3 regions of the Tatumella ptyseos genome follow, and region 3 is predicted to be linked to each of the others. Evidence: predicted binding sites of a transcription regulator. Region 3 holds the regulator's gene; each other region holds the start of a gene.
The links. Region 3 encodes PurR, which represses purine synthesis genes. Its sites were predicted from a motif close to CANGCAAACGTTTGCNTG; they were not measured.
Positions count from the first base shown of each region.

Region 1 (7,480 bases), 850 kb from region 3:
ACATCTCGAAGACCAAGATTAAATCCCTGACCAGCAATGGGATGAAGCGATTGCGCCGCATTACCTATAGCTACCGTGCGGTGTGTAATTAACGTTTGCGCTTGATATAAGCTTAGTGGATAGGATTCGCGCTGCCCCACCTCAGTAAACTGGCCTAGTTTCCAACCAAATTCCCGCTGTAATTGCTGCAAGAACGATACGCTATCTGCTGTTAACAACTGTTCACTGTTAGAGGTGGATACACACCAAACTAACGATAAACGGTTATCCGACATCGGCAATAAGGCAATAGGACCATATTGGGTAAAGCGTTCATAGGCACGACCATTATGCGGCATTGCAGTACTTACATTTGCAATGATAGCCACTTGCTGGTAAGGATCCTGTTGCCAAGAGAAACCTGCTTGCTTGGCTAACGCCGAACGATTACCGCTGGCTATTACTAAGGTCTGGGCGGTGAGTGTTTGACCACTTTCCAGTGTCACCGATACTTGCTCTAACGTACGCCTTAACTCTACAACTTTTTCTGGGCAGCGGAGCGTGACGCCGGGAGCCTGTTGTAATCGTTGAAAAAGCGCTTTGCCTGCCGCATGCAGTTCAATCACATTACCCAAGGCAGGTAAATGGTAATCGTCACGACAGAGTTCGACCTTCCCGATATGTCCTCGATCAGAGACATGGATATCGGTGATCGGCGTCGCATAGGGTTCTAGTGCCGACCATACCCCGATTCGCGCCAGTTGCTGGCAAGTTCCTGCCGCTAAAGCGATAGCTCGGCTATCAAAACCAGGGTGCGCTGCTTGCTGCGGCGAACTTCCCTCGATAAGGGTAACGGGAAGTTTACCTTGGGATAAGGTGGATAACGCTAATGCAAGCGTTGCCCCTGCCATCCCACCTCCGACAATGATTACGCTCATGATGGATTATTTTCACCTAAACGTAGTGCCTGTGCTGCTTGCATTAACTGCTCAATGGCGTCAGGATCTTTAGCAACTTGCTCAGTTAAGTTTTCATTTCCGGTCGCAGTAATGACGATATCGTCCTCAATACGGATTCCGATACCCCGATAGCAATCAGGAACGGGTGCATCGGGGGCAATATATAACCCGGGTTCTACTGTTAAGACCATACCGGGTTCTAAAACCCGAGTGCGATCCGCCGTCCCGTAACTGCCCACATCGTGAACATCCAAACCAAGCCAATGACTTAAGCCATGCATAAAGAAGGGACGATACGCTTTCTCTTCGATCAGCTGCGTAATATCACCGTCTAAAATTCCTAGACGGACTAAGCCTTCAACTTTGATACGTACGACAGCTTCGGTTACCTCTGCAATGGTCACGCCAGGGCGAAATAGCGAGAGTGCGGTGGTTAACGCGTGTAAAACAATCTCGTAGAGTTGACGTTGTGGCGCAGTAAACCTACCGTCGACAGGGAAAGTTCGGGTGATGTCCCCGGCATAACCTTGTAGCTCGCACCCAGCATCAATTAAGACTAAGTCGCCCTGTTTTAGCTGAGATTCATTTTCAGTGTAGTGAAGAATACACGCATTATCGCCGCCGCCGACAATAGTGTTATAAGAGGGGAACCGCGAACCGTAACGAGAAAACTCGTGATGAATTTCACCCTCTAACTGATACTCATACATGCCAGGTCGACATTGTTGCATTGCACGCTGATGGGCAAGCGCACTGATACGGCCAGCCTCTCGTAGAATAGCCAGTTCTTCGTCGTCCTTAATTAAACGCATTTCGTGAACAGTTGGCCGCCAATCTATGACAGTATTCGGTGCAGCCAGATTTTGCCGCGTCCCCGCACGTAAGGTTTTTAATGCATAGGCGACTTTTTCGTCAGCAAAATCATATTCACCACTGGCGTGATAAAGTGTGTTTAACCCGTTAAGTATTTGGGAAAGTTGTTGGTCGAGCTCAGCCCAAGGAAGTGCGCGGTCGACACCAAGCTTCTGGATAGCCGCGTCCTGACCGAGTCGGCGGCCAAACCAGACCTCTGCATGGGGATCACGGAAACGGTTAAAGAGAATGCTATGGCTATGCTGCTCATCACTTTTGATTAGGATGAGTAGTGCTTCAGGTTCATTAAATCCCGTAAAATACCAAAAATCGCTGTTTTGACGGAAGAGATATTCAGTATCTCGGCTTCTAGTGACCTCTGGCGCAGCAAAGATCAGCGCCGCACTGCCTGGTACCATCTGGTTAAGTAAAGCCTGACGGCGTTGATGGTAATTCTTCTGCGAAATCATACCCTAAGCTCCCTGTAATCCACTTTACCGTGAAGAATCAATGTAAGGTTGGACCCTGTGCGATGGCTGAGGCATCCGGTTGAGGTGTATTGAATGTCTCATGACAGAGTAAAGCAGCGACTCTGACATATTCAATGACTTCCTCCAAAGATTGTGCAAGTTCTTCCGGATCTTCATCTTCGTCGTAACCTAATTGAGCGATGGTACGTAAATCGTCGATGGCTTCTCCCGCTTCGCCTTTCACTTTATCTAATTTCGGCTGCGTAACCCCTAAGCCTAGTAGAAAATGGTTGACCCAGCCGGCGAGAGCATCTGCGCGTTCAAATACGTTATCGCCTTGGTCATCCGGTAGGTAAAGTTGGAAATTGAATCCATCTTCCTCTAAGGAGTGTAATGTATTATCGTAGACTGCTTGCAAGGATTGATTGAGTTGGACGGAAAACGCAATACCTTCATTGGTTAAATCGTGAACCAGCGCCTTCCAGCTATGGTCTTTAGTCCCACCGCAAAGAATTCCGCTGAGTAAACCATGCATTTCAGCGGCAGTCATACCGACACCTTGTGTCGCGAGTTCGCTGTTAAGCGTGATATAGTTCGGTGAAGTCATAATTATCCATAGTCTTAGGAAAGTGAAGTGAGGTCTATGCTACCATTAGCACCCTCATAGATTCCAGAAAAGGGGTTGTAACTTCTGCCTCAGGTAGATATAGTGGCGCCCTTCCAAAGCAAGTGACTTTGGGAGCGGACAACGTAATTATCAGGAAGGTAACATGTCTGCGCAACCGGTAGATATTCATATTTTTGGTCGTTCACTGCGCGTGAACTGTCCCCCAGAACAAAAAGAAGCTCTACTTTCTGCCGCTGAAGATCTTGACCAGCGTCTGCAGGATTTAAAACACAGAACTCGCGTTACGAATACTGAGCAATTAGTGTTTATCGCAGCATTAAATATTTGTCACGAGCTTGCGCAAGAAAAGAATAAGACACGTGATTATGCGAGTAACATGGAACAGCGTATTCGTGTTCTGCAGCAGACTATTGAACAGGCATTAGTCGAACAAGGGCGTATTAGTGATCGCCCTGAAAGTAAATTCGAATAAGAGTGCCAGGGATCCTGTGCTATAATATTCCCTGAACAACGAATTCTCTGAGATGTTTGCAAGCGGGCCAGTCCCCTGAGCCGATATTTAGTACTACTAGAACGTGGCGCCTCATATCTTGTGTGCATGCTCGGTTCGTCCGAGAAGCCTAATAGGTATGACGACATGTTCACCTTGAACCAAGGGTTCAAGGGTTACAGCTCGCAGCGGCATCTCGGAGATCCCCCTCCTCCTTCCTAGTTTCTCTTTACTGTCTTCATTTCTCGCCCTATTATCCTTGAGAGCCTTCACAAGGATGTTACGCTATGGATTCACCACTTCATCAGCAGCGCCAAGCTTTACGTCAGCATATGCGTTGTTTAAGACGTTCGCTAAGCGAATCTCAACAGTTCGACGCCAGTCAGCAACTTGCTGAACACGCCACCTTGTTTACAGCGATTGCTCAATCCCAGCGTATTGCCCTATTTCTGTCGATGGATGGCGAGATCAATACTCGCCCGCTTATCGCGCGGTTATGGCATATGGGAAAAAGTGTGTATTTACCGCGAATTGACCCAGCGCAGTCCTCATCCCTACTATTCCAGCGCTATTATCCACAGACCCAATTAATTAAGCACCCTTTGGGCATGTTTGAACCTGAAGCGAACAGCGATGAGTTATGCTCGTTTACTGAATTAGATGTGGTAATCGTACCTTTAGTCGCTTTTGATAGTACAGGGCAACGTTTGGGAATGGGCGGGGGGTTTTATGATCGCCTGTTGGCCGGTTGGCAAGAGACTTCGGTCTTCCCGATTGGCGTGGCACACGATTGCCAGCACCACGATAAATTACCTATCGAAGCTTGGGATATCCCATTACCTGCGGTTATTACGCCGAATAAACTCTGGCAATGGCAAAAAAAAGAGGCCTAGCGGCCTCTTCGATAGGGTCTTAGTAAAGGAGTCGAGCACGAATAGTGCCAGGGATCTCTTTCATAAGTTGTAAGGCTTTATCAGCCACTTCCTGCTCAGCATCGACATCAATTACGACATAGCCTAAATGCGGTGAGGTTTGTAGGTATTGACCAACGATATTAATATTCTGATCACCAAAAATATTGTTAATTGCGGTCAAGACGCCTGGGCGATTTTCATGGATATGAAGAATACGACTTGCTGACGCACTGTGCGCCGGAAGCGATACTTCTGGGAAGTTAACTGCAGAAAGGGTTGATCCATTGTCTGAGTATTTCGCTAATTTTCCAGCGACTTCAATACCGATATTCTCTTGTGCTTCTTGTGTAGAGCCGCCGATATGTGGGGTAAGAATGACATTGTCAAACTTACAGAGTGGAGACTCGAACGGATCACTGTTGGAAGCGGGTTCTACCGGGAAGACATCGATAGCTGCCCCGCCCAGATGTTTGCTTTCTAATGCTTCACAAAGCGCTGGGATATCAATAACCGTCCCGCGAGAGGCGTTAATCAATAGCGCGCCAGGTTTCATCGCTGCCAGTTGATCTTTACTTATCATATCTTGGGTATTCGCGGTTTCAGGGACGTGTAAGCTGACCACATCGCTCATCGCTAATAGTTTGTCTAAGGATTCGACTTGTGTTGCATTACCCAGCGGCAGCTTACTTTCGATATCGTAAAAGTAAACATACATGCCTAGGCTTTCAGCTAAGACACCTAATTGCATGCCGATATGGCCGTAACCGATGATACCGAGTTTCTTACCCCGTGCTTCGAAGCAGCCTTTCGCATTTTTGTTCCAGATACCACGGTGAGCTTTTGCATTAGCTTCAGGAATACCGCGCATCAGTAACAATAGTTCACCGATTACCAGTTCAGCTACTGAACGAGTGTTTGAGAACGGAGCGTTGAAAACAGGAATCCCCCGCGAGGCGGCAGCATTAAGATCAACTTGGTTAGTCCCGATACAGAAACACCCTACCGCAATCAGTTTTTCGGCTTCTGCAAAGATTTCTTCGGTGAGTTGTGTGCGAGAACGTAGGCCTACAAAGTGAGCATCACGAATCGATTCTTTAAGTTGCTCAGGACTGAGCGCGGCTTTGTGAAACTCAATATTGGTATAACCTGCTGCTTTTAGATTATCGATAGCAGATTGGTGAACACCCTCTACCAATAAAAACTTAATCTTATCTTTTTCCAGTGAAACCTTAGCCATTACCCGACCCTATAAAAGTGATTTTCGTAAAATACCCTTAGCTAACTGCCAACATAAGAAAAAAATAGGCTAAGAGCAACACCCTAGAAATTTTTAAAACGGTAAACGCAATCGTTTACCTTTACATCATTCAACGCCAAAACACTGTGTAATGTCGTAGGCTTAGCGTATTAACTCGAGGTAAAGACTGTTTGTGATATAAATCACTGTTTATGCGGGACAGCTATTTTTTACCGCCGTCATGAAAAATTTTCTTAACGCCGTTTTCATCACCAATTAATGCGATATCAGCCCCACGCTTAGCAAATAAACCAACCGTGACAACGCCGGGAAGCGCATTAATAGTAACTTCTAATTGGTTTGGATCGTCGATACGTAAATCGTAGACATCCAGGATAATGTTACCGTTATCGGTAATAATATCTTTGCGATACTCTGGCCTGCCGCCAAGTTTCACCAACTCTCTTGAAACATAAGCTTTGGCCATAGGGATGACTTCAACAGGTAAAGGGAAATGGCCTAAGCAGTCGACCCGCTTAGATTGGTCTGCGATGCAGATGAAGGTTTCAGCGACTGCCGCAATAATTTTTTCGCGGGTAAGGGCCGCACCACCGCCTTTAATCATCTGCAGGGCGGGATTAATCTCGTCCGCACCGTCGATATACAAGGAAAGGGAATCTATTTCATTGAGGTCGAAAACCGGAATACCATACGATTTTAAGCGTTCAGTCGAGGCTTCTGAACTCGATACTGTACCAATGATCTCATCTTTGCGGGTAGCTAATGCATCGATAAAATGTGCCGCGGTTGTCCCGGTGCCGACACCAACGATCGTATTGGGCTGAACATAGTCGAGTGCCGCCCAGCCCACTGCTTTTTTAAGTTCGTCCTGAGTCATGGTATGTTAAAACCTATACGAGTTTCGGTAGGCATAGTATAAAACAAGCTTATCTAAAATAGTGATTTTTCGTGGGTTGTTGTGTAGTTTTACGCATCCAATCTCAAAACCAACCATTTTTTTCTTTCAGTCAGGGACTGAGAAAACATGATTAAAAGACCCGATTACCGCAATCTCCAAGCCCTTGATACTGTTATTCGTGAACGCGGATTTGAACGGGCGGCACAAAAACTCTGTATCACGCAATCTGCGGTTTCACAGCGCGTCAAACAATTAGAAACGCAATTTGGCCAACCTCTTTTAGTCCGAACCGTTCCGCCTCGGCCTACCGAGCAAGGCCAAAAACTCCTTGCGCTTTTACACCAAGTCGAACTATTGGAGGAACAATGGTTGACCGATGAGAAAGGCGGGACCACTCCCCTTTTACTCTCTATTGCCGTCAATGCCGATAGTCTAGCGACCTGGTTGCTCCCCGCATTACGTGATGTACTCGCCGACTTGCCCGTTCGCCTTAATTTACAAGTCGAGGATGAGAGCCGTACACTTGAACGTTTACGACGTGGTGAAGTGGTTGGTGCCGTCAGTATACAGCCTCGTGCGTTACCGAGTTGTCATGTCGATACCTTGGGTGCTTTAGATTACTTATTCGTGTCTTCACCTGATTTCGCTAAGCGTTACTTCCCTCAGGGCGTCAACCGCCAGACGCTACTCAAAGCGCCTGCCGTCTCGTTTGACCATTTAGATGATATGCACCAAGCCTTCTTACAAGAAAACTTCGATTTGCCCCCAGGGAGTTTGCCATGCCATATCGTTAACTCTTCTGAAGCTTTCGTTCAATTAGCTAAACAGGGTTCCGTATGCTGCATGATCCCCCATCTACAGGTTGAGTCTGAATTAGCTGAAGGCAGTCTGATTGACCTGACCCCCGGATTATATCAACGCCGTATGCTTTACTGGCACAGATTTGCGCCAGAAAGCCGTGTAATGGGACGGGTTACCGACTCTCTGGTTGAGTATGGTCGTCGGGTGCTGCGTCAAGAGCACGAGTGTTAA
Region 1 is NZ_CP130649.1:621,826-629,305, reverse strand. It holds gene ubiH (2-octaprenyl-6-methoxyphenyl hydroxylase) at 1-917, opposite strand, end outside; gene pepP (Xaa-Pro aminopeptidase) at 914-2,260, opposite strand; gene QJR74_RS03095 (YecA/YgfB family protein) at 2,298-2,867, opposite strand; gene zapA (cell division protein ZapA) at 3,031-3,360, shown strand; RNA gene ssrS (6S RNA) at 3,402-3,585, shown strand; gene QJR74_RS03080 (5-formyltetrahydrofolate cyclo-ligase) at 3,666-4,271, shown strand; gene serA (phosphoglycerate dehydrogenase) at 4,291-5,529, opposite strand; gene rpiA (ribose-5-phosphate isomerase RpiA) at 5,753-6,427, opposite strand; gene QJR74_RS03065 (LysR family transcriptional regulator ArgP) at 6,578-7,480, shown strand; gene QJR74_RS03060 (oxidative stress defense protein) at 7,422-7,480, opposite strand, start outside.
Region 1: a site for PurR is predicted at 5,634-5,651, ahead of serA (phosphoglycerate dehydrogenase). Genes of this name have one in related genera too.

Region 2 (7,480 bases), 1.4 Mb from region 3:
TGTGCTGCCCGCTAAACATAATTCAACTAGGTCAGACTGTAGGCGCATCATGATAGGTTGTGTCTCGGGGTCACCAAAACGGCAATTGAACTCAATCACCTTCGGCTGCCCGGCCGCATCAATCATCAATCCTGCATACAGGAATCCCGTATAGCGGTTGCCCTCTTGAGCCATCCCTTTTACGGTCGGCCATATAACTTGTTCCATGACCCGCTGGTGGATGTCGTCAGTCACCACTGGAGCAGGGGAGTAGGCACCCATACCACCAGTATTTGGTCCAGTGTCACCATCACCGACGCGTTTGTGGTCTTGGCTTGTTGCCATAGGGAGGACATGCTCACCATCGACCATTACGATAAAACTGGCTTCCTCACCTTCAAGGAACTCTTCAATCACGATACGATGCCCAGCATCACCGAAAGCATTACCTGCTAACATATCTTTTACTGCGGCTTCAGCTTCTTCCAAGGTCATGGCAACAATGACGCCTTTACCTGCAGCTAGGCCATCAGCCTTGATAACGATCGGTGCACATTTCTCACGAAGATAAGCTAACGCGGGCTCGATTTCAGTGAAGTTTTGGTAATCCGCGGTCGGAATTTGATGGCGCTCTAGAAAGTCCTTAGTAAACGATTTAGAGCCCTCAAGCTGTGCTGCAGCTTGCGTGGGTCCAAAAATCGTTAAACCTTCGCGTTGGAAAGCATCGACAACACCGCGAACTAAGGGAGCCTCAGGACCCACAATAGTTAAGCCAATATTTTCGCGTTGTGCAAAAGCCAATAATCCAGGGATATCTGTTACCTCAATCGCGACATTTTCTAGCGTGGGTTCGAGTGCCGTACCAGCATTACCCGGTGCCACAAAAACTTTAGTCGCTAAGGGCGATTGTGCTGCTTTCCATGCCAATGCATGTTCCCGGCCGCCGTTACCAATAATTAGAATATTCATTCTGTACTGACCTCTTCTTTAGTGGCGGAAATGACGCATGCCAGTGAAAATCATTGCAATATCATGCTCGTCTGCGGCCGCGATAACTTCTTCATCGCGAATTGAGCCGCCAGGTTGGATCACACAACGTATGCCGACTGCTGCGGCTGCATCAATCCCATCACGGAAAGGGAAGAAAGCATCTGACGCCATTGCCGAGCCGCTAACCTCTAAACCTTCGTCAGCTGCTTTAATACCCGCAATTTTTGCTGAATAGACACGGCTCATTTGGCCAGCACCGATGCCGATAGTACGATTATGCTTCGCGTAGACAATGGCATTGGATTTAACGAATTTTGCGACTTTCCAGCAGAATAACGCGTCACGTAATTCTTCTTGAGTCGGTTGACGCTTAGTGACAATCGTTAATTCACTCTCGCTTACCATTCCTAAGTCGCGGTCTTGTACTAACAAGCCACCATTAACACGCTTAAAATCATACCCATTCTGGCGCTGCTGCCATTCACCACAAGTAAGGACCCGTACATTTTGTTTTGCAGCGGTAATAGCTAAAGCTTCTTCGCTGGCACTTGGGGCGATGATGACTTCGACAAATTGGCGACTGATGATGGCTTGCGCCGTTGCAGCATCCAGTTCTCGGTTGAAGGCAATAATGCCACCGAAAGCAGAAGTCGGGTCGGTCGCATAAGCTAAGTCATAGGCTTGCAGTAAATCGCTGGCCGTGGCAACTCCACAAGGGTTAGCGTGTTTCACAATCACGCAGGCTGGCTGATCAAACTCTTTAACACACTCAAGCGCGGCATCGGTATCAGCGATATTATTATAGGAAAGCGCTTTGCCTTGGCGTTGGACAGCGGTCGCAACGGATGCTTCTGACAGCGTGTCTTCTATATAGAAAGCCGCTTGTTGATGGCTATTCTCCCCATAACGCATATCTTGTTTCTTAATAAGGCTAAGATTTAACGTTCGAGGGAATTGGCCAGACGGCGTTTTCTCTTCGCTATGATAAGCCGGTACCAAGCGCCCAAAGTAATTCGCGATCATCCCATCGTAAGCCGCGGTATGCTCGAAGGCTTTAATGGCTAGGTCGAAGCGAGTCGTTAAGCTCAAACCATGGTCGTTGTCAGCTAACTCTTTTAATAGAGGAGTATAGTCAGCACTATTAACCACTATTGCGACGTCTTTATGGTTCTTCGCTGCTGAGCGAACCATAGTAGGGCCACCGATATCGATATTTTCAACAGCGTCTTCCAGACTGCAATCTTCCTTAGCGACCGTTTTGGCAAAGGGATAGAGATTTACTACAACCATATCGATAGGTTGAATGTGGTGTTCTGCCATCACCGCATCGTCTTTATCACGGCGTCCGAGAATGCCGCCATGGATTTTGGGGTGTAGGGTTTTAACGCGCCCATCCATCATTTCTGGGAAGCCGGTATAGTCAGACACTTCTGTCACAGCTAAGCCTGCTTCTGCCAATAAACGCGCAGTACCGCCAGTTGAGAGAAGTTCAATACCGTATTCAGAAAGGCCTCGTGCAAAGTCAACAATCCCTGTTTTATCAGAGACACTAAGTAAAGCACGGCGTACAGGACGATGTTGCATAATAGAAGTAAACCTCTGGAGTTGCAGTTTGAAAGATAAAAGCATCGGCGCCTTTATAATTAACAGGGGTATATTGTAGCGAAAACGTTTGCGTGGATCTCGCGTTAAATGATTTTTTTAACCCTTTGTGAGTAAATCTGTGGATAACACAGTATAAACAGGTGTTTTGCTGTGGAATGCAGCAGTCAGTCAGATTTTATTAAAAAAGGTATTGCGCCTTTTTCTGAACTCCCTATAATGCGCATCCACTGACACGGCAAAGCGAGATGCGTAGCGCGGTGACAGGGACTGAAGCGATTCGGTCCAGGAGAAAAAATCAAAATAATGATTGACTCCTGAGGTGAAGCGAGTAATATACGCCACCTCGCGACAACGAGTTAAAACGTTGATTCGCAATGCTCTTTAACAATTTATCAGACAATCTGTGTGGGCACTCGCAGGATTGATATCACAAAAAACTTTGTAGTATCAAGTCTTGAAGAGTGACACTGAAAATTCATTTACGAATAACAGAACAATTTCTTTGAGCATCAAACTTTAAATTGAAGAGTTTGATCATGGCTCAGATTGAACGCTGGCGGCAGGCCTAACACATGCAAGTCGAACGGTAACAGAGAGTAGCTTGCTACTTTGCTGACGAGTGGCGGACGGGTGAGTAATGTCTGGGGATCTGCCTGATGGAGGGGGATAACTACTGGAAACGGTAGCTAATACCGCATAATGTCGCAAGACCAAAGCGGGGGACTTTCGGGCCTCGCACCATCGGATGAACCCAGATGGGATTAGCTAGTAGGTAGGGTAATGGCTTACCTAGGCGACGATCCCTAGCTGGTCTGAGAGGATGACCAGCCACACTGGAACTGAGACACGGTCCAGACTCCTACGGGAGGCAGCAGTGGGGAATATTGCACAATGGGCGCAAGCCTGATGCAGCCATGCCGCGTGTATGAAGAAGGCCTTCGGGTTGTAAAGTACTTTCAGTCAGGAGGAAGGGTGTGAAACTAATACTTTCATGCATTGACGTTACTGACAGAAGAAGCACCGGCTAACTCCGTGCCAGCAGCCGCGGTAATACGGAGGGTGCAAGCGTTAATCGGAATTACTGGGCGTAAAGCGCACGCAGGCGGTTTGTTAAGTCAGATGTGAAATCCCCGGGCTCAACCTGGGAACTGCATTTGAAACTGGCAAGCTTGAGTCTTGTAGAGGGGGGTAGAATTCCAGGTGTAGCGGTGAAATGCGTAGAGATCTGGAGGAATACCGGTGGCGAAGGCGGCCCCCTGGACAAAGACTGACGCTCAGGTGCGAAAGCGTGGGGAGCAAACAGGATTAGATACCCTGGTAGTCCACGCCGTAAACGATGTCGACTTGGAGGCTGTTCCCTTGAGGAGTGGCTTCCGGAGCTAACGCGTTAAGTCGACCGCCTGGGGAGTACGGCCGCAAGGTTAAAACTCAAATGAATTGACGGGGGCCCGCACAAGCGGTGGAGCATGTGGTTTAATTCGATGCAACGCGAAGAACCTTACCTACTCTTGACATCCAGAGAATTTAGCAGAGATGCTTTAGTGCCTTCGGGAACTCTGAGACAGGTGCTGCATGGCTGTCGTCAGCTCGTGTTGTGAAATGTTGGGTTAAGTCCCGCAACGAGCGCAACCCTTATCCTTTGTTGCCAGCACGTAATGGTGGGAACTCAAAGGAGACTGCCGGTGATAAACCGGAGGAAGGTGGGGATGACGTCAAGTCATCATGGCCCTTACGAGTAGGGCTACACACGTGCTACAATGGCGCATACAAAGAGAAGCGACCTCGCGAGAGCAAGCGGACCTCATAAAGTGCGTCGTAGTCCGGATTGGAGTCTGCAACTCGACTCCATGAAGTCGGAATCGCTAGTAATCGTAAATCAGAATGTTACGGTGAATACGTTCCCGGGCCTTGTACACACCGCCCGTCACACCATGGGAGTGGGTTGCAAAAGAAGTAGATAGCTTAACCTTCGGGAGGGCGTTTACCACTTTGTGATTCATGACTGGGGTGAAGTCGTAACAAGGTAACCGTAGGGGAACCTGCGGTTGGATCACCTCCTTACCTGTAAGATACATTGCTGCGAAGTGCTCACACAGATTGTCTGATGAAAATTAAAGAGAGCAGTAAACATCTGCAGGCTTGTAGCTCAGGTGGTTAGAGCGCACCCCTGATAAGGGTGAGGTCGGTGGTTCAAGTCCACTCAGGCCTACCAAATTCATCCTCACGCTGTGTTGTAACGCCACTCGCATACTGATGTATGCTTCGTAACGTTACGCCTTGCTTGAGAATGAATTGCTTCGGTAACTCTGATGTTTGCAAAATCGATGGGGCTATAGCTCAGCTGGGAGAGCGCCTGCCTTGCACGCAGGAGGTCAGCGGTTCGATCCCGCTTAGCTCCACCATCTTCAGTATCTCACTGAAAATAAAATTATCTTAAAGCTGACTTACGAGTCGTCTTTAAGATATTGCTCTTTAAAAATCTGGAAACAAGCTGATAAATTGAAAACACTGAATAATGAAAATTATTCGGAGTCTCTCAAAGACTTTTACAGTCTACAGCGTCTAAGACGTCTGTGGGTTGTGAGGTTAAGCGAATAAGCGTACACGGTGGATGCCCTGGCAGTCAGAGGCGATGAAGGACGTGCTAATCTGCGAAAAGCGTCGGTAAGGTGATATGAACCGTTATAGCCGACGATATCCGAATGGGGAAACCCAGTGTGTTTCGACACACTATCGTTAACTGAATACATAGGTTAACGAGGCGAACCGAGGGAACTGAAACATCTAAGTACCTCGAGGAAAAGAAATCAACCGAGATTCCCCTAGTAGCGGCGAGCGAACGGGGAGGAGCCCAGAGTCTGCATCAGTCAGTGTGTTAATGGAACGGTCTGGAAAGTCCGGCGATACAGGGTGATAGCCCCGTACATGAAAATGCACTGATTGTGAGCTCGAAGAGTAGGGCGGGACACGTGGTATCCTGTCTGAATATGGGGGGACCATCCTCCAAGGCTAAATACTCCTGACTGACCGATAGTGAACCAGTACCGTGAGGGAAAGGCGAAAAGAACCCCGGCGAGGGGAGTGAAATAGAACCTGAAACCGTGTACGTACAAGCAGTGGGAGCACGCCTTGAGCGTGTGACTGCGTACCTTTTGTATAATGGGTCAGCGACTTATATTTTGTAGCAAGGTTAACCGAATAGGGGAGCCGCAGGGAAACCGAGTCTTAACTGGGCGTTAAGTTGCAAGGTATAGACCCGAAACCCGGTGATCTAGCCATGGGCAGGTTGAAGGTTGGGTAACACTAACTGGAGGACCGAACCGACTAATGTTGAAAAATTAGCGGATGACTTGTGGCTGGGGGTGAAAGGCCAATCAAACCGGGAGATAGCTGGTTCTCCCCGAAAGCTATTTAGGTAGCGCCTCGTGAACTCATCTTCGGGGGTAGAGCACTGTTTCGGCTAGGGGGCCATCCCGGCTTACCAACCCGATGCAAACTACGAATACCGAAGAATGTTATCACGGGAGACACACGGCGGGTGCTAACGTCCGTCGTGAAGAGGGAAACAACCCAGACCGCCAGCTAAGGTCCCAAAGTCATAGTTAAGTGGGAAACGATGTGGGAAGGCCCAGACAGCCAGGATGTTGGCTTAGAAGCAGCCATCATTTAAAGAAAGCGTAATAGCTCACTGGTCGAGTCGGCCTGCGCGGAAGATGTAACGGGGCTAAACTATGCACCGAAGCTGCGGCAGCGACACTATGTGTTGTTGGGTAGGGGAGCGTTCTGTAAGCCGTTGAAGGTGAACTGTGAGGTTTGCTGGAGGTATCAGAAGTGCGAATGCTGACATAAGTAACGATAAAGCGGGTGAAAAACCCGCTCGCCGGAAGATCAAGGGTTCCTGTCCAACGTTAATCGGGGCAGGGTGAGTCGACCCCTAAGGCGAGGCTGAAAAGCGTAGTCGATGGGAAACAGGTTAATATTCCTGTACTTGGTGTTACTGCGAAGGGGGGACGGAGAAGGCTAGGTTATCCGGGCGACGGTTGTCCCGGTTTAAGCGAGTAGGCTGATAGTTTTGGTAAATCCGGACTATCTTAAGGCTGAGACGTGATGACGAGGTTCTACGGAACTGAAGTAATTGATGCCATGCTTCCAGGAAAAGCCTCTAAGCTCTAGGTAACATTGAATCGTACCCCAAACCGACACAGGTGATCAGGTAGAGAATACCAAGGCGCTTGAGAGAACTCGGGTGAAGGAACTAGGCAAAATGGTGCCGTAACTTCGGGAGAAGGCACGCTGGCGCGTAGGTGAAGGGACTTGCTCCTGGAGCTGAAGCCAGTCGAAGATACCAGCTGGCTGCAACTGTTTATTAAAAACACAGCACTGTGCAAACACGAAAGTGGACGTATACGGTGTGACGCCTGCCCGGTGCTGGAAGGTTAATTGATGGGGTTATCCGTAAGGAGAAGCTCTTGATCGAAGCCCCAGTAAACGGCGGCCGTAACTATAACGGTCCTAAGGTAGCGAAATTCCTTGTCGGGTAAGTTCCGACCTGCACGAATGGCGTAATGATGGCCAGGCTGTCTCCACCCGAGACTCAGTGAAATTGAAATCGCTGTGAAGATGCAGTGTACCCGCGGCAAGACGGAAAGACCCCGTGAACCTTTACTATAGCTTGACACTGAACATTGAGCCTTGATGTGTAGGATAGGTGGGAGGCTTTGAAGTGTGGACGCCAGTCTGCATGGAGCCAACCTTGAAATACCACCCTTTAATGTTTGATGTTCTAACGTAGACCCGTGATCCGGGTTGCGGACAGTGTCTGGTGGGTAGTTTGACTGGGGCGGTCTCCTCCCAAAGAGTAACGGAGGAGCACGAAGGTTAGCTAATCACGGTCGGACATCGTGAG
Region 2 is NZ_CP130649.1:2,906,333-2,913,812, reverse strand. It holds gene purD (phosphoribosylamine--glycine ligase) at 1-948, opposite strand, end outside; gene purH (bifunctional phosphoribosylaminoimidazolecarboxamide formyltransferase/IMP cyclohydrolase) at 967-2,556, opposite strand; rRNA gene QJR74_RS13750 (16S ribosomal RNA) at 3,093-4,635, shown strand; tRNA gene QJR74_RS13745 (tRNA-Ile) at 4,710-4,786, shown strand; tRNA gene QJR74_RS13740 (tRNA-Ala) at 4,901-4,976, shown strand; rRNA gene QJR74_RS13735 (23S ribosomal RNA) at 5,159-7,480, shown strand, end outside.
Region 2: a site for PurR is predicted at 2,631-2,648, ahead of purH (bifunctional phosphoribosylaminoimidazolecarboxamide formyltransferase/IMP cyclohydrolase). Genes of this name have one in related genera too.

Region 3 (7,480 bases):
TAGTGAACAAGCGCACAGTGCTCTTTACGATACTGAACAAACGACTGCGCTTTTTTGTGAACTAGTGAATAGATGGAAACGTCTTGGTGGATGGCCGCTGGCAAGTGAGGCGCAACAAGTGGCGGAAAACGGCCCCGCCACTTAAGCAATAATCTGAAGTTATTCTACTTCGCGATATTTGTCTGCAGTCTCTTTGATAAGAGATTGCAGTTCGCCACGCTGATACATTTCCATAATAATGTCACATCCCCCTACTAATTCACCGTCGACCCACAGTTGTGGGAAAGTCGGCCAATTAGCGTAGGCAGGGAGTTCAGCACGAATATCTGGATTCTGTAGAATATCCACGTAAGCAAAACGTTCACCACACCCTGATAGCGCCTGAACAGCTTGCGCAGAAAAACCACAGCTTGGTAATTTAGGGGACCCTTTCATGTAAAGAAGAATTGGATTTTCAGAGATTTGTGTCTTAATTTTTTCTAAAGTGCTCATTTTGCTTCCTCAACAACAGCTTAATTTCTTACAGTGTACCGCTTATCTTAGCCGGTGTGAAATTCCTTGCTAGTTTAATTAGTTAGTTGCCTCCAGATAAGAATTATCTTATTAGTCGATAAATATGTGACTCAGATCACAATAAAAAAGGTTATTTAACCGCAGTGGGTAAAATTGATACATAAGTAATTATCGCAATCACGCTTAGTAACAGATTTAATTGAATTCTCGCTTAACTTTTTGAAAAGTTCTGGATTAGAATGGCTTATGGGGCTGACAACGTTGTCAGAGGTTATTTTTACTCACTGACTCTTTTTTGAGTACAACACTGACTAAATACTAAATATGCGGCTAATAATTACGCTTTCAATACTTGCATTTATGCAACTTTTTTTTAATGTCGCTGAGGCAGCCCCACAACGACATCTCAATGCCACTGCGCATAAATCAGTCAAGAAAGTCGCGGCAGAAGACACACGCCGAAAGCGCAAACAGGTTAAAACAGCTAGCAAACGGGCCAAACACTCTGAACCCCACAAAGTTAAGCATATTGCTAAGAAAAAGCTTTCTACCCCGCCTAAAACTAAATCTTCAAAACTTGCTCAGTCACGCCTCACTCGCAAAAAATATTACGCAGGTCAAAAAGTACTGGCTCGTCATAACACCCGTATCGCCTCACCCCACTCTGCGGCGATGGTAATGAGTGCTACGCACCACCAGAAATATCAAAAAGCACGTCAGACGGCGATGAATAAGTTGATGAATCAGCTCGGTAAACCTTATCAATGGGGCGGTACTTCTCCGCATACCGGTTTCGACTGTAGCGGTCTAGTCTATTATGCTTATAAGGATTTAGTTAAATTTAAGATTCCACGTACGGCCAACGAAATGTATCACTTACGTGACGCTGCTCCAGTAAAAAGAAATTCACTTCAAAAAGGTGACCTGGTGTTCTTTCGTATCCATCGCCGGGGGGCTGCCGACCATGTTGGAGTATATGTCGGCAACGGTAAGTTTATTCAATCACCTCGTACTGGCAAAGATATCCAAATTACCGATCTCACTGGTGAGTATTGGCAAAAACATTATATTGGCGCTCGACGAGTCATGACGCCGAACTCGGTTCGATAGCCATAAATTGCTTACCAACGAATCCCCGCTCTGTCGGGGATTTTTTATTACCGACTAAAAACACTTTCCAAGGTAACGATTTGTAAACGATTTAGCTGCGTTGCGCAAAAAGCTCGTTTTACCCCTTTTAGCCTGCTAGAATCCACCCCCTTAATTTTAAGTTGCGCAAACGCAAACGCTTTCCTAGGAGATTCCCCTCATGGCAACGATAAAAGATGTGGCAAAACTCGCCGGGGTTTCCACCACCACTGTTTCTCATGTTATTAATAAAACCCGTTTCGTTGCCGAACAAACACAGCAAACAGTTTGGGAGGCCATTAATGCCCTTCACTATTCGCCCAGTGCTGTTGCACGTAGTTTAAAGGTCAATACCACCAAGACTATTGGTTTATTATCGACGTCAGTAGAAGCCCCATATTGGGCAGAGATCATTGAAGCGATTGAAAAAAAATGTTTTCAACATGGTTACACACTATTATTGGCTAATGCCCATACTGACTTTGAAAAACAACGGGCCTATCTCTCGATGATGGCGCAAAAACGTGTCGATGGTTTAATGGTGATGTGTGCCGAGTATCCTGATTCTCTGTTGAAAATGCTTGAAGAGCATAGCCAATTACCGATGGTGGTGATGGATTGGGGAAGTTCTCACGCCAATTTTACCGATACTGTTGAAGATAATGCTTTTGCGGGAGGACATTTAGCCGCCCGTTACCTATTGGATCGTGGCCATCGAGATATCGGCTGTATCCCTGGTCAGATGGAGCGCCACACAGGTGGGGGGCGTTTAGCAGGCTTTATTAAGGCGCTAAATGATGAAGGCATTATCCCTCGCGAGGAGTGGATTGTACAAGGGGACTTCGAATCAGAATCGGGTTATCTGGCCATGCAGCAGATCCTTTCACAGAAAAAACGCCCCACTGCCGTGTTCTGTGGTGGTGACGTAATGGCTATGGGGGCTATTTGCGCCGCCAATGAGCAGGGATTGAATGTGCCTCAAGATATTTCGATCATTGGTTATGATAACATCCGTAATTCGCGTTATTTTAGCCCCGCCCTAACGACCATTCATCAACCTAAAATTGAATTAGGCGAAAAAGCGCTTGAGATGCTACTCGATCGTATTGTCAATAAACGCGATGAGGCGCAACGTCTTGAAATTCATCCTCAACTGGTTGAACGGCGTTCTGTTATTGATGGCCCTTACAGGGATTATCGCCGTTAATCCTTCGCCTCTAGCCACTCTTGATTGAGAGTGGCTGTATTCCCCAGATAATCCAATATCCATTGTAACACTGGTGAAAAACTATTCTCTCGCCAACTCAAGTAACAAGGGCTATCTGGATAGCTAATCGGTAATTCGACAAGTGTCCCCTGCTTAAGGTAAAGCGTTGCAATGTGCGACGGCACCATCGCAACACATAGACCATTTTGTACACAGCGTATTCCTACCGACCAATTCGGTACAACTAGACGGCGTTGATTATCCAATGTCCAAGTATCACGACGTGGGAGAACCCTTGAGGTGTCTTCAATGACTAAGGAAGGCCATACTCGTAAGTCTTCTTCCCTAATGAATGTTTCTCCCCGCAAAGGATGATCGTGAGCCACGACACAACGCCAAGAGAGTTTACCCATATCGCGAACACTGAAGCGCCCAGATACTGGGACAGCTTGCGTTGCGCCGATCGCCATATCAACCCGTCCGTCCGCTAACGCATCCCACACGCCATTGAAAACTTCATCATTAATATGAAGCTCAACATCTGGAAAATGACGATAGAAATCCAAGACGAGCTGTTCGACTCGAGTCTGTTTCACAATCCTATCAATGGCTACAGAGAAACGGCCCCTCCAACCATTGGCAAGTTGCTGACATTGTTGACGAGTGCCATTCATTTTTTTGATAACACTGCGCGCTTCAGCGAGAAAGTGCTCACCAGAGGGAGTTAATACCACATCACGATGGCGCCGCTCAAATACATCGACAGCTAACCACTCTTCTACTTGTTTTACTGAATAACTGATCGCAGAAGGAACTCTATGTAGTTCCTGAGCCGCACCCGAAAAACTTCCATTGCGCGCCACACTATCAATTACCATTAAGGTATATTCTGACCACATAGTTGCTTTCAATTATTTTGAAGGATGTTGGCAAATATTACCGTTTTACAAACAAGTCTGCATCCTTTTACACTCCTCGGATTATTTTGACTAGGACGCTCCATGCAACATCCAAAACTCTTTTTTATTTATCTCGCTTTACTGAGTATGCTCGGCTTTTTGGCAACCGATATGTATCTTCCTGCATTTACCGCGATGCAAGACTATCTGGTGACAAGTGCGAATATGGTCAGCGCCAGCTTAAGTTTGTTCTTGGCAGGATTCTGTTGTGCGCAATTATTTTGGGGGCCGTTATCAGATAAAATTGGCCGCCGAACTGTACTGCTCTATGGTCTGTCGATATTCACCCTAAGTTGCCTAGCGGTAGTATGGGTGAAAGATGCTCGCCTATTATTGGCGTTAAGATTTCTCCAAGCTTGTGGCGTTTGTGCAGCAGCGGTGTGCTGGCAGTCTTTGGTGCTTGATCATTTCCCTAAAGAGAAGGCGCATAAAATGTTCGCGTCGATCATGCCGCTGGTGGCCCTCTCACCAGCTCTTGCTCCACTGATTGGTGCTTGGCTACTTACCCATTTTGATTGGCAAGCAATCTTCACAACATTAACTTTAATTAGCGGTGTGCTATTAGGACTAACCCTCTACTTACTGCCCTCCACTACTCGATCCACGGCAGTTGACGTTGAGTCCTTATCTTATAAGACCCTCCTTCTACAGCCACAATTTACAGGGAACATTGTTATCTATGCAGCGTGTTCGGCAAGCTTTTTCGCCTGGTTAACCGGATCGCCTTTTATTATGGGACAATTGGGCCTAAGCCCGAGTGAAATTGGACTTAGCTATATTCCACAAACTGTCACCTTTTTGATTGGTGGGTTTGGTTGCCGTGCATTACTTAACCGTTATCAAGGTGAACAACTCTTACCTTGGCTTCTATTGGCGTACTTGATCAGTATTTTAGGATTACTTATCGTCGGTTTATGGCTAACACCTACTCTTTTTAGCTTACTCGTACCCTTCTGCATAATGGCGATGGCCAACGGCGCCATTTATCCGATAGTGGTATCGAAAGCGTTAAAGGCTTTTCCTGAGCACAGCGGCAAAGCCGCTTCAGTACAAAACTTTACGCAACTCGGGTTATGCTTTTTATACAGCCTTTGGGTTTCTTCACAGATCGAAGAAGTGGTTACGGTTACGGTAATTGCCATGGCATCCACTGTAATTTTGGCACTGTGTGGTTTTTTCTACCAGTCATCCGCTGATAACTCCCCCCGCTAACCCATTTCTACTTAGTTATTTATTCGCTATTGAACTCCACCGAAGTCGGTCCTATACTGATTTTGGTGGTTGTTGTCCTACAAAACTTTACTCAATCACCTCATAAAAATAATTAGTAGTCACTGATGAATAGCTGTTTACCTTTCTCCAGAAAGTCATGCAACCGCTTCCAAGCGTGGTGTGTTATTTGAACAGGTGATATACGCATATGTCTACGTCATGTATTGAAAAAGTTACTTTCAAAGAAGATCATTGGTTTCGTATTGCACAGGAGCTACTCGACAGTGCAGATATTCAAATTAACGGCTCACGACCGGGTGATATTCGTGTCGTCAATCAACAATTTTTTAAACGTGTTTTACAAGAAGGTTCTTTAGGTTTAGGTGAAAGTTATATGGATGGTTGGTGGGAATGCGACCGCCTAGATATATTTTTCACGAAGGTTTTACGCCACAAATTAGATCATCAACTCCCGCATCATTTTAAAGATACTTTACGTATTGCTACCGCGCGACTCACTAATCTCCAATCCAGGAAACGGGCTTGGATCGTTGGGAAAGAACATTACGATTTAGGAAATGACCTTTTCTCATTAATGCTCGACCCCTATATGCAATATTCTTGTGGCTATTGGTCGTCAGCATCTGATCTTGATGCTGCTCAAGAAGCTAAGTTGGATCTCATTTGCCGTAAATTACAACTGCAACCGGGGATGACTTTATTAGATATTGGTTGTGGTTGGGGCGGGCTTTCAGAATATGCCGCTAAACATTATCAAGTTAAGGTCAAAGGCGTGACGATTTCTGCTGAGCAACAAAAAATGGCTCAACAGCGCTGTACTGGACTAGATGTTGAAATTTTGCTGCAGGATTATCGTGATCTCAACGAGCAATTTGACCGTATCGTCTCTGTAGGGATGTTCGAGCATGTAGGTCCCAAAAATTATGCAACCTACTTCGATGTGGCGGCGAGAAATCTCAAACCAGATGGTATCTTTGTATTACATACTATCGGTTCAAATCGTACTGATCTTCATGTCGACCCGTGGATTGATAAATATATTTTCCCTAATGGTTGCCTACCCTCGGTTAACCATATTGCACAATACAGTGAACCGCACTTTGTCATGGAAGATTGGCATAACTTCGGCCCCGACTATGACAAAACGTTAATGGCATGGTATGAGCGCTTTCTGACGGCATGGCCTGAATTATCTCAACGTTACGATCCCCGTTTTAAACGTATGTTTTCCTATTACTTGAATGCCTGTGCGGGTGCGTTTCGTTCACGTGATATCCAACTCTGGCAAGTGGTATTCAGTCGCGGGATTGATGGTGGGCTACGCGTTGCTCGCTGAGAATTTTGCTGCCCCAAAAAAAAAGCTCCCTAAGGAGCTTTTTTTATAATTTATTTTTGTGAAGCACTCTTTCGACAGTATCAACAATCGCCTGTGTTTGTGTATCAATCTCAATATTGACGTTATCACCGAGTTTACGCTCAGAAAGTAAAGTCCGTTCTAAGGTCTCTGGAATAAGGTGGACACAAAAACGTCGTTCGGTAACATCACCAATAGTTAAACTACAGCCGTCAATACCGATAAAACCTTTATGTAATACATATTTCATTAGGCTCTGATCATTAATTTCAAACCAGACTTCTCGGTTAAACTCTGATTGAATAATTTTCGTGACCGAGGCTTGGGCCATAATATGTCCGGACATCAAATGCCCACCGATCTCATCTGAAAATTTTGCCGCTCGTTCAATATTGACACGATCGCCGACCGTCAATAAGCCTAAATTGGTGACACGAAGTGTTTCTTTAATTAAATCAAAACTGACTATGTTCCCTTCTACTGCCGTGACTGTTAGACAACAGCCATTATGTGCAACAGATGCTCCAATTTGGAGATCATCAAGCCATTCAACCGGAAATAACACCTTATGCGTCCGAAAGAGTGGTTGTTCATTTATCTCAATAATTTCAGCGGTGCCCAGCACAATACCAGTAAACATCTCTTCCCCCTTATTTTGTTCCAGATTATCACACAATGAGCGACTACCATGACTCGCCAATGCGGTATGAGAAAATAAAAACGCTTTTCTTCTTTATGAATCTGATCAGTTCAGGGATGATAGCCTGCTGAAGGACTAACCCTAGAATCAAGGACAACCATTGCAAAAATATTTTAACGAGGCTAGACAATTACTCATATTAGCGATTCCCGTCATTCTATCGCAAGTTTCACAAACGGCGATGGGCTTCGTTGATACCACTATGGCAGGTTCAGTCAGTGCAACTGATATGGCTGCCGTTGCCATTGGAACCTCGATTTGGTTGCCAGTGATACTCTTTGCCTTGGGAATTTTAATGGCTATTACGCCCACTGTCGCCCATTTAGCTGGCTCAGGTCGAAGAGATAAAGTCGGTAACCATGTCCAACAAGGGCTTTGGCTCGCCA
Region 3 is NZ_CP130649.1:1,474,943-1,482,422, reverse strand. It holds gene rnt (ribonuclease T) at 1-145, shown strand, start outside; gene QJR74_RS06975 (Grx4 family monothiol glutaredoxin) at 160-492, opposite strand; gene QJR74_RS06970 (C40 family peptidase) at 838-1,623, shown strand; gene purR (HTH-type transcriptional repressor PurR) at 1,823-2,848, shown strand; gene punR (DNA-binding transcriptional activator PunR) at 2,845-3,747, opposite strand; gene punC (purine nucleoside transporter PunC) at 3,850-5,019, shown strand; gene cfa (cyclopropane fatty acyl phospholipid synthase) at 5,228-6,376, shown strand; gene QJR74_RS06945 (riboflavin synthase subunit alpha) at 6,420-7,034, opposite strand; gene QJR74_RS06940 (MATE family efflux transporter) at 7,195-7,480, shown strand, end outside.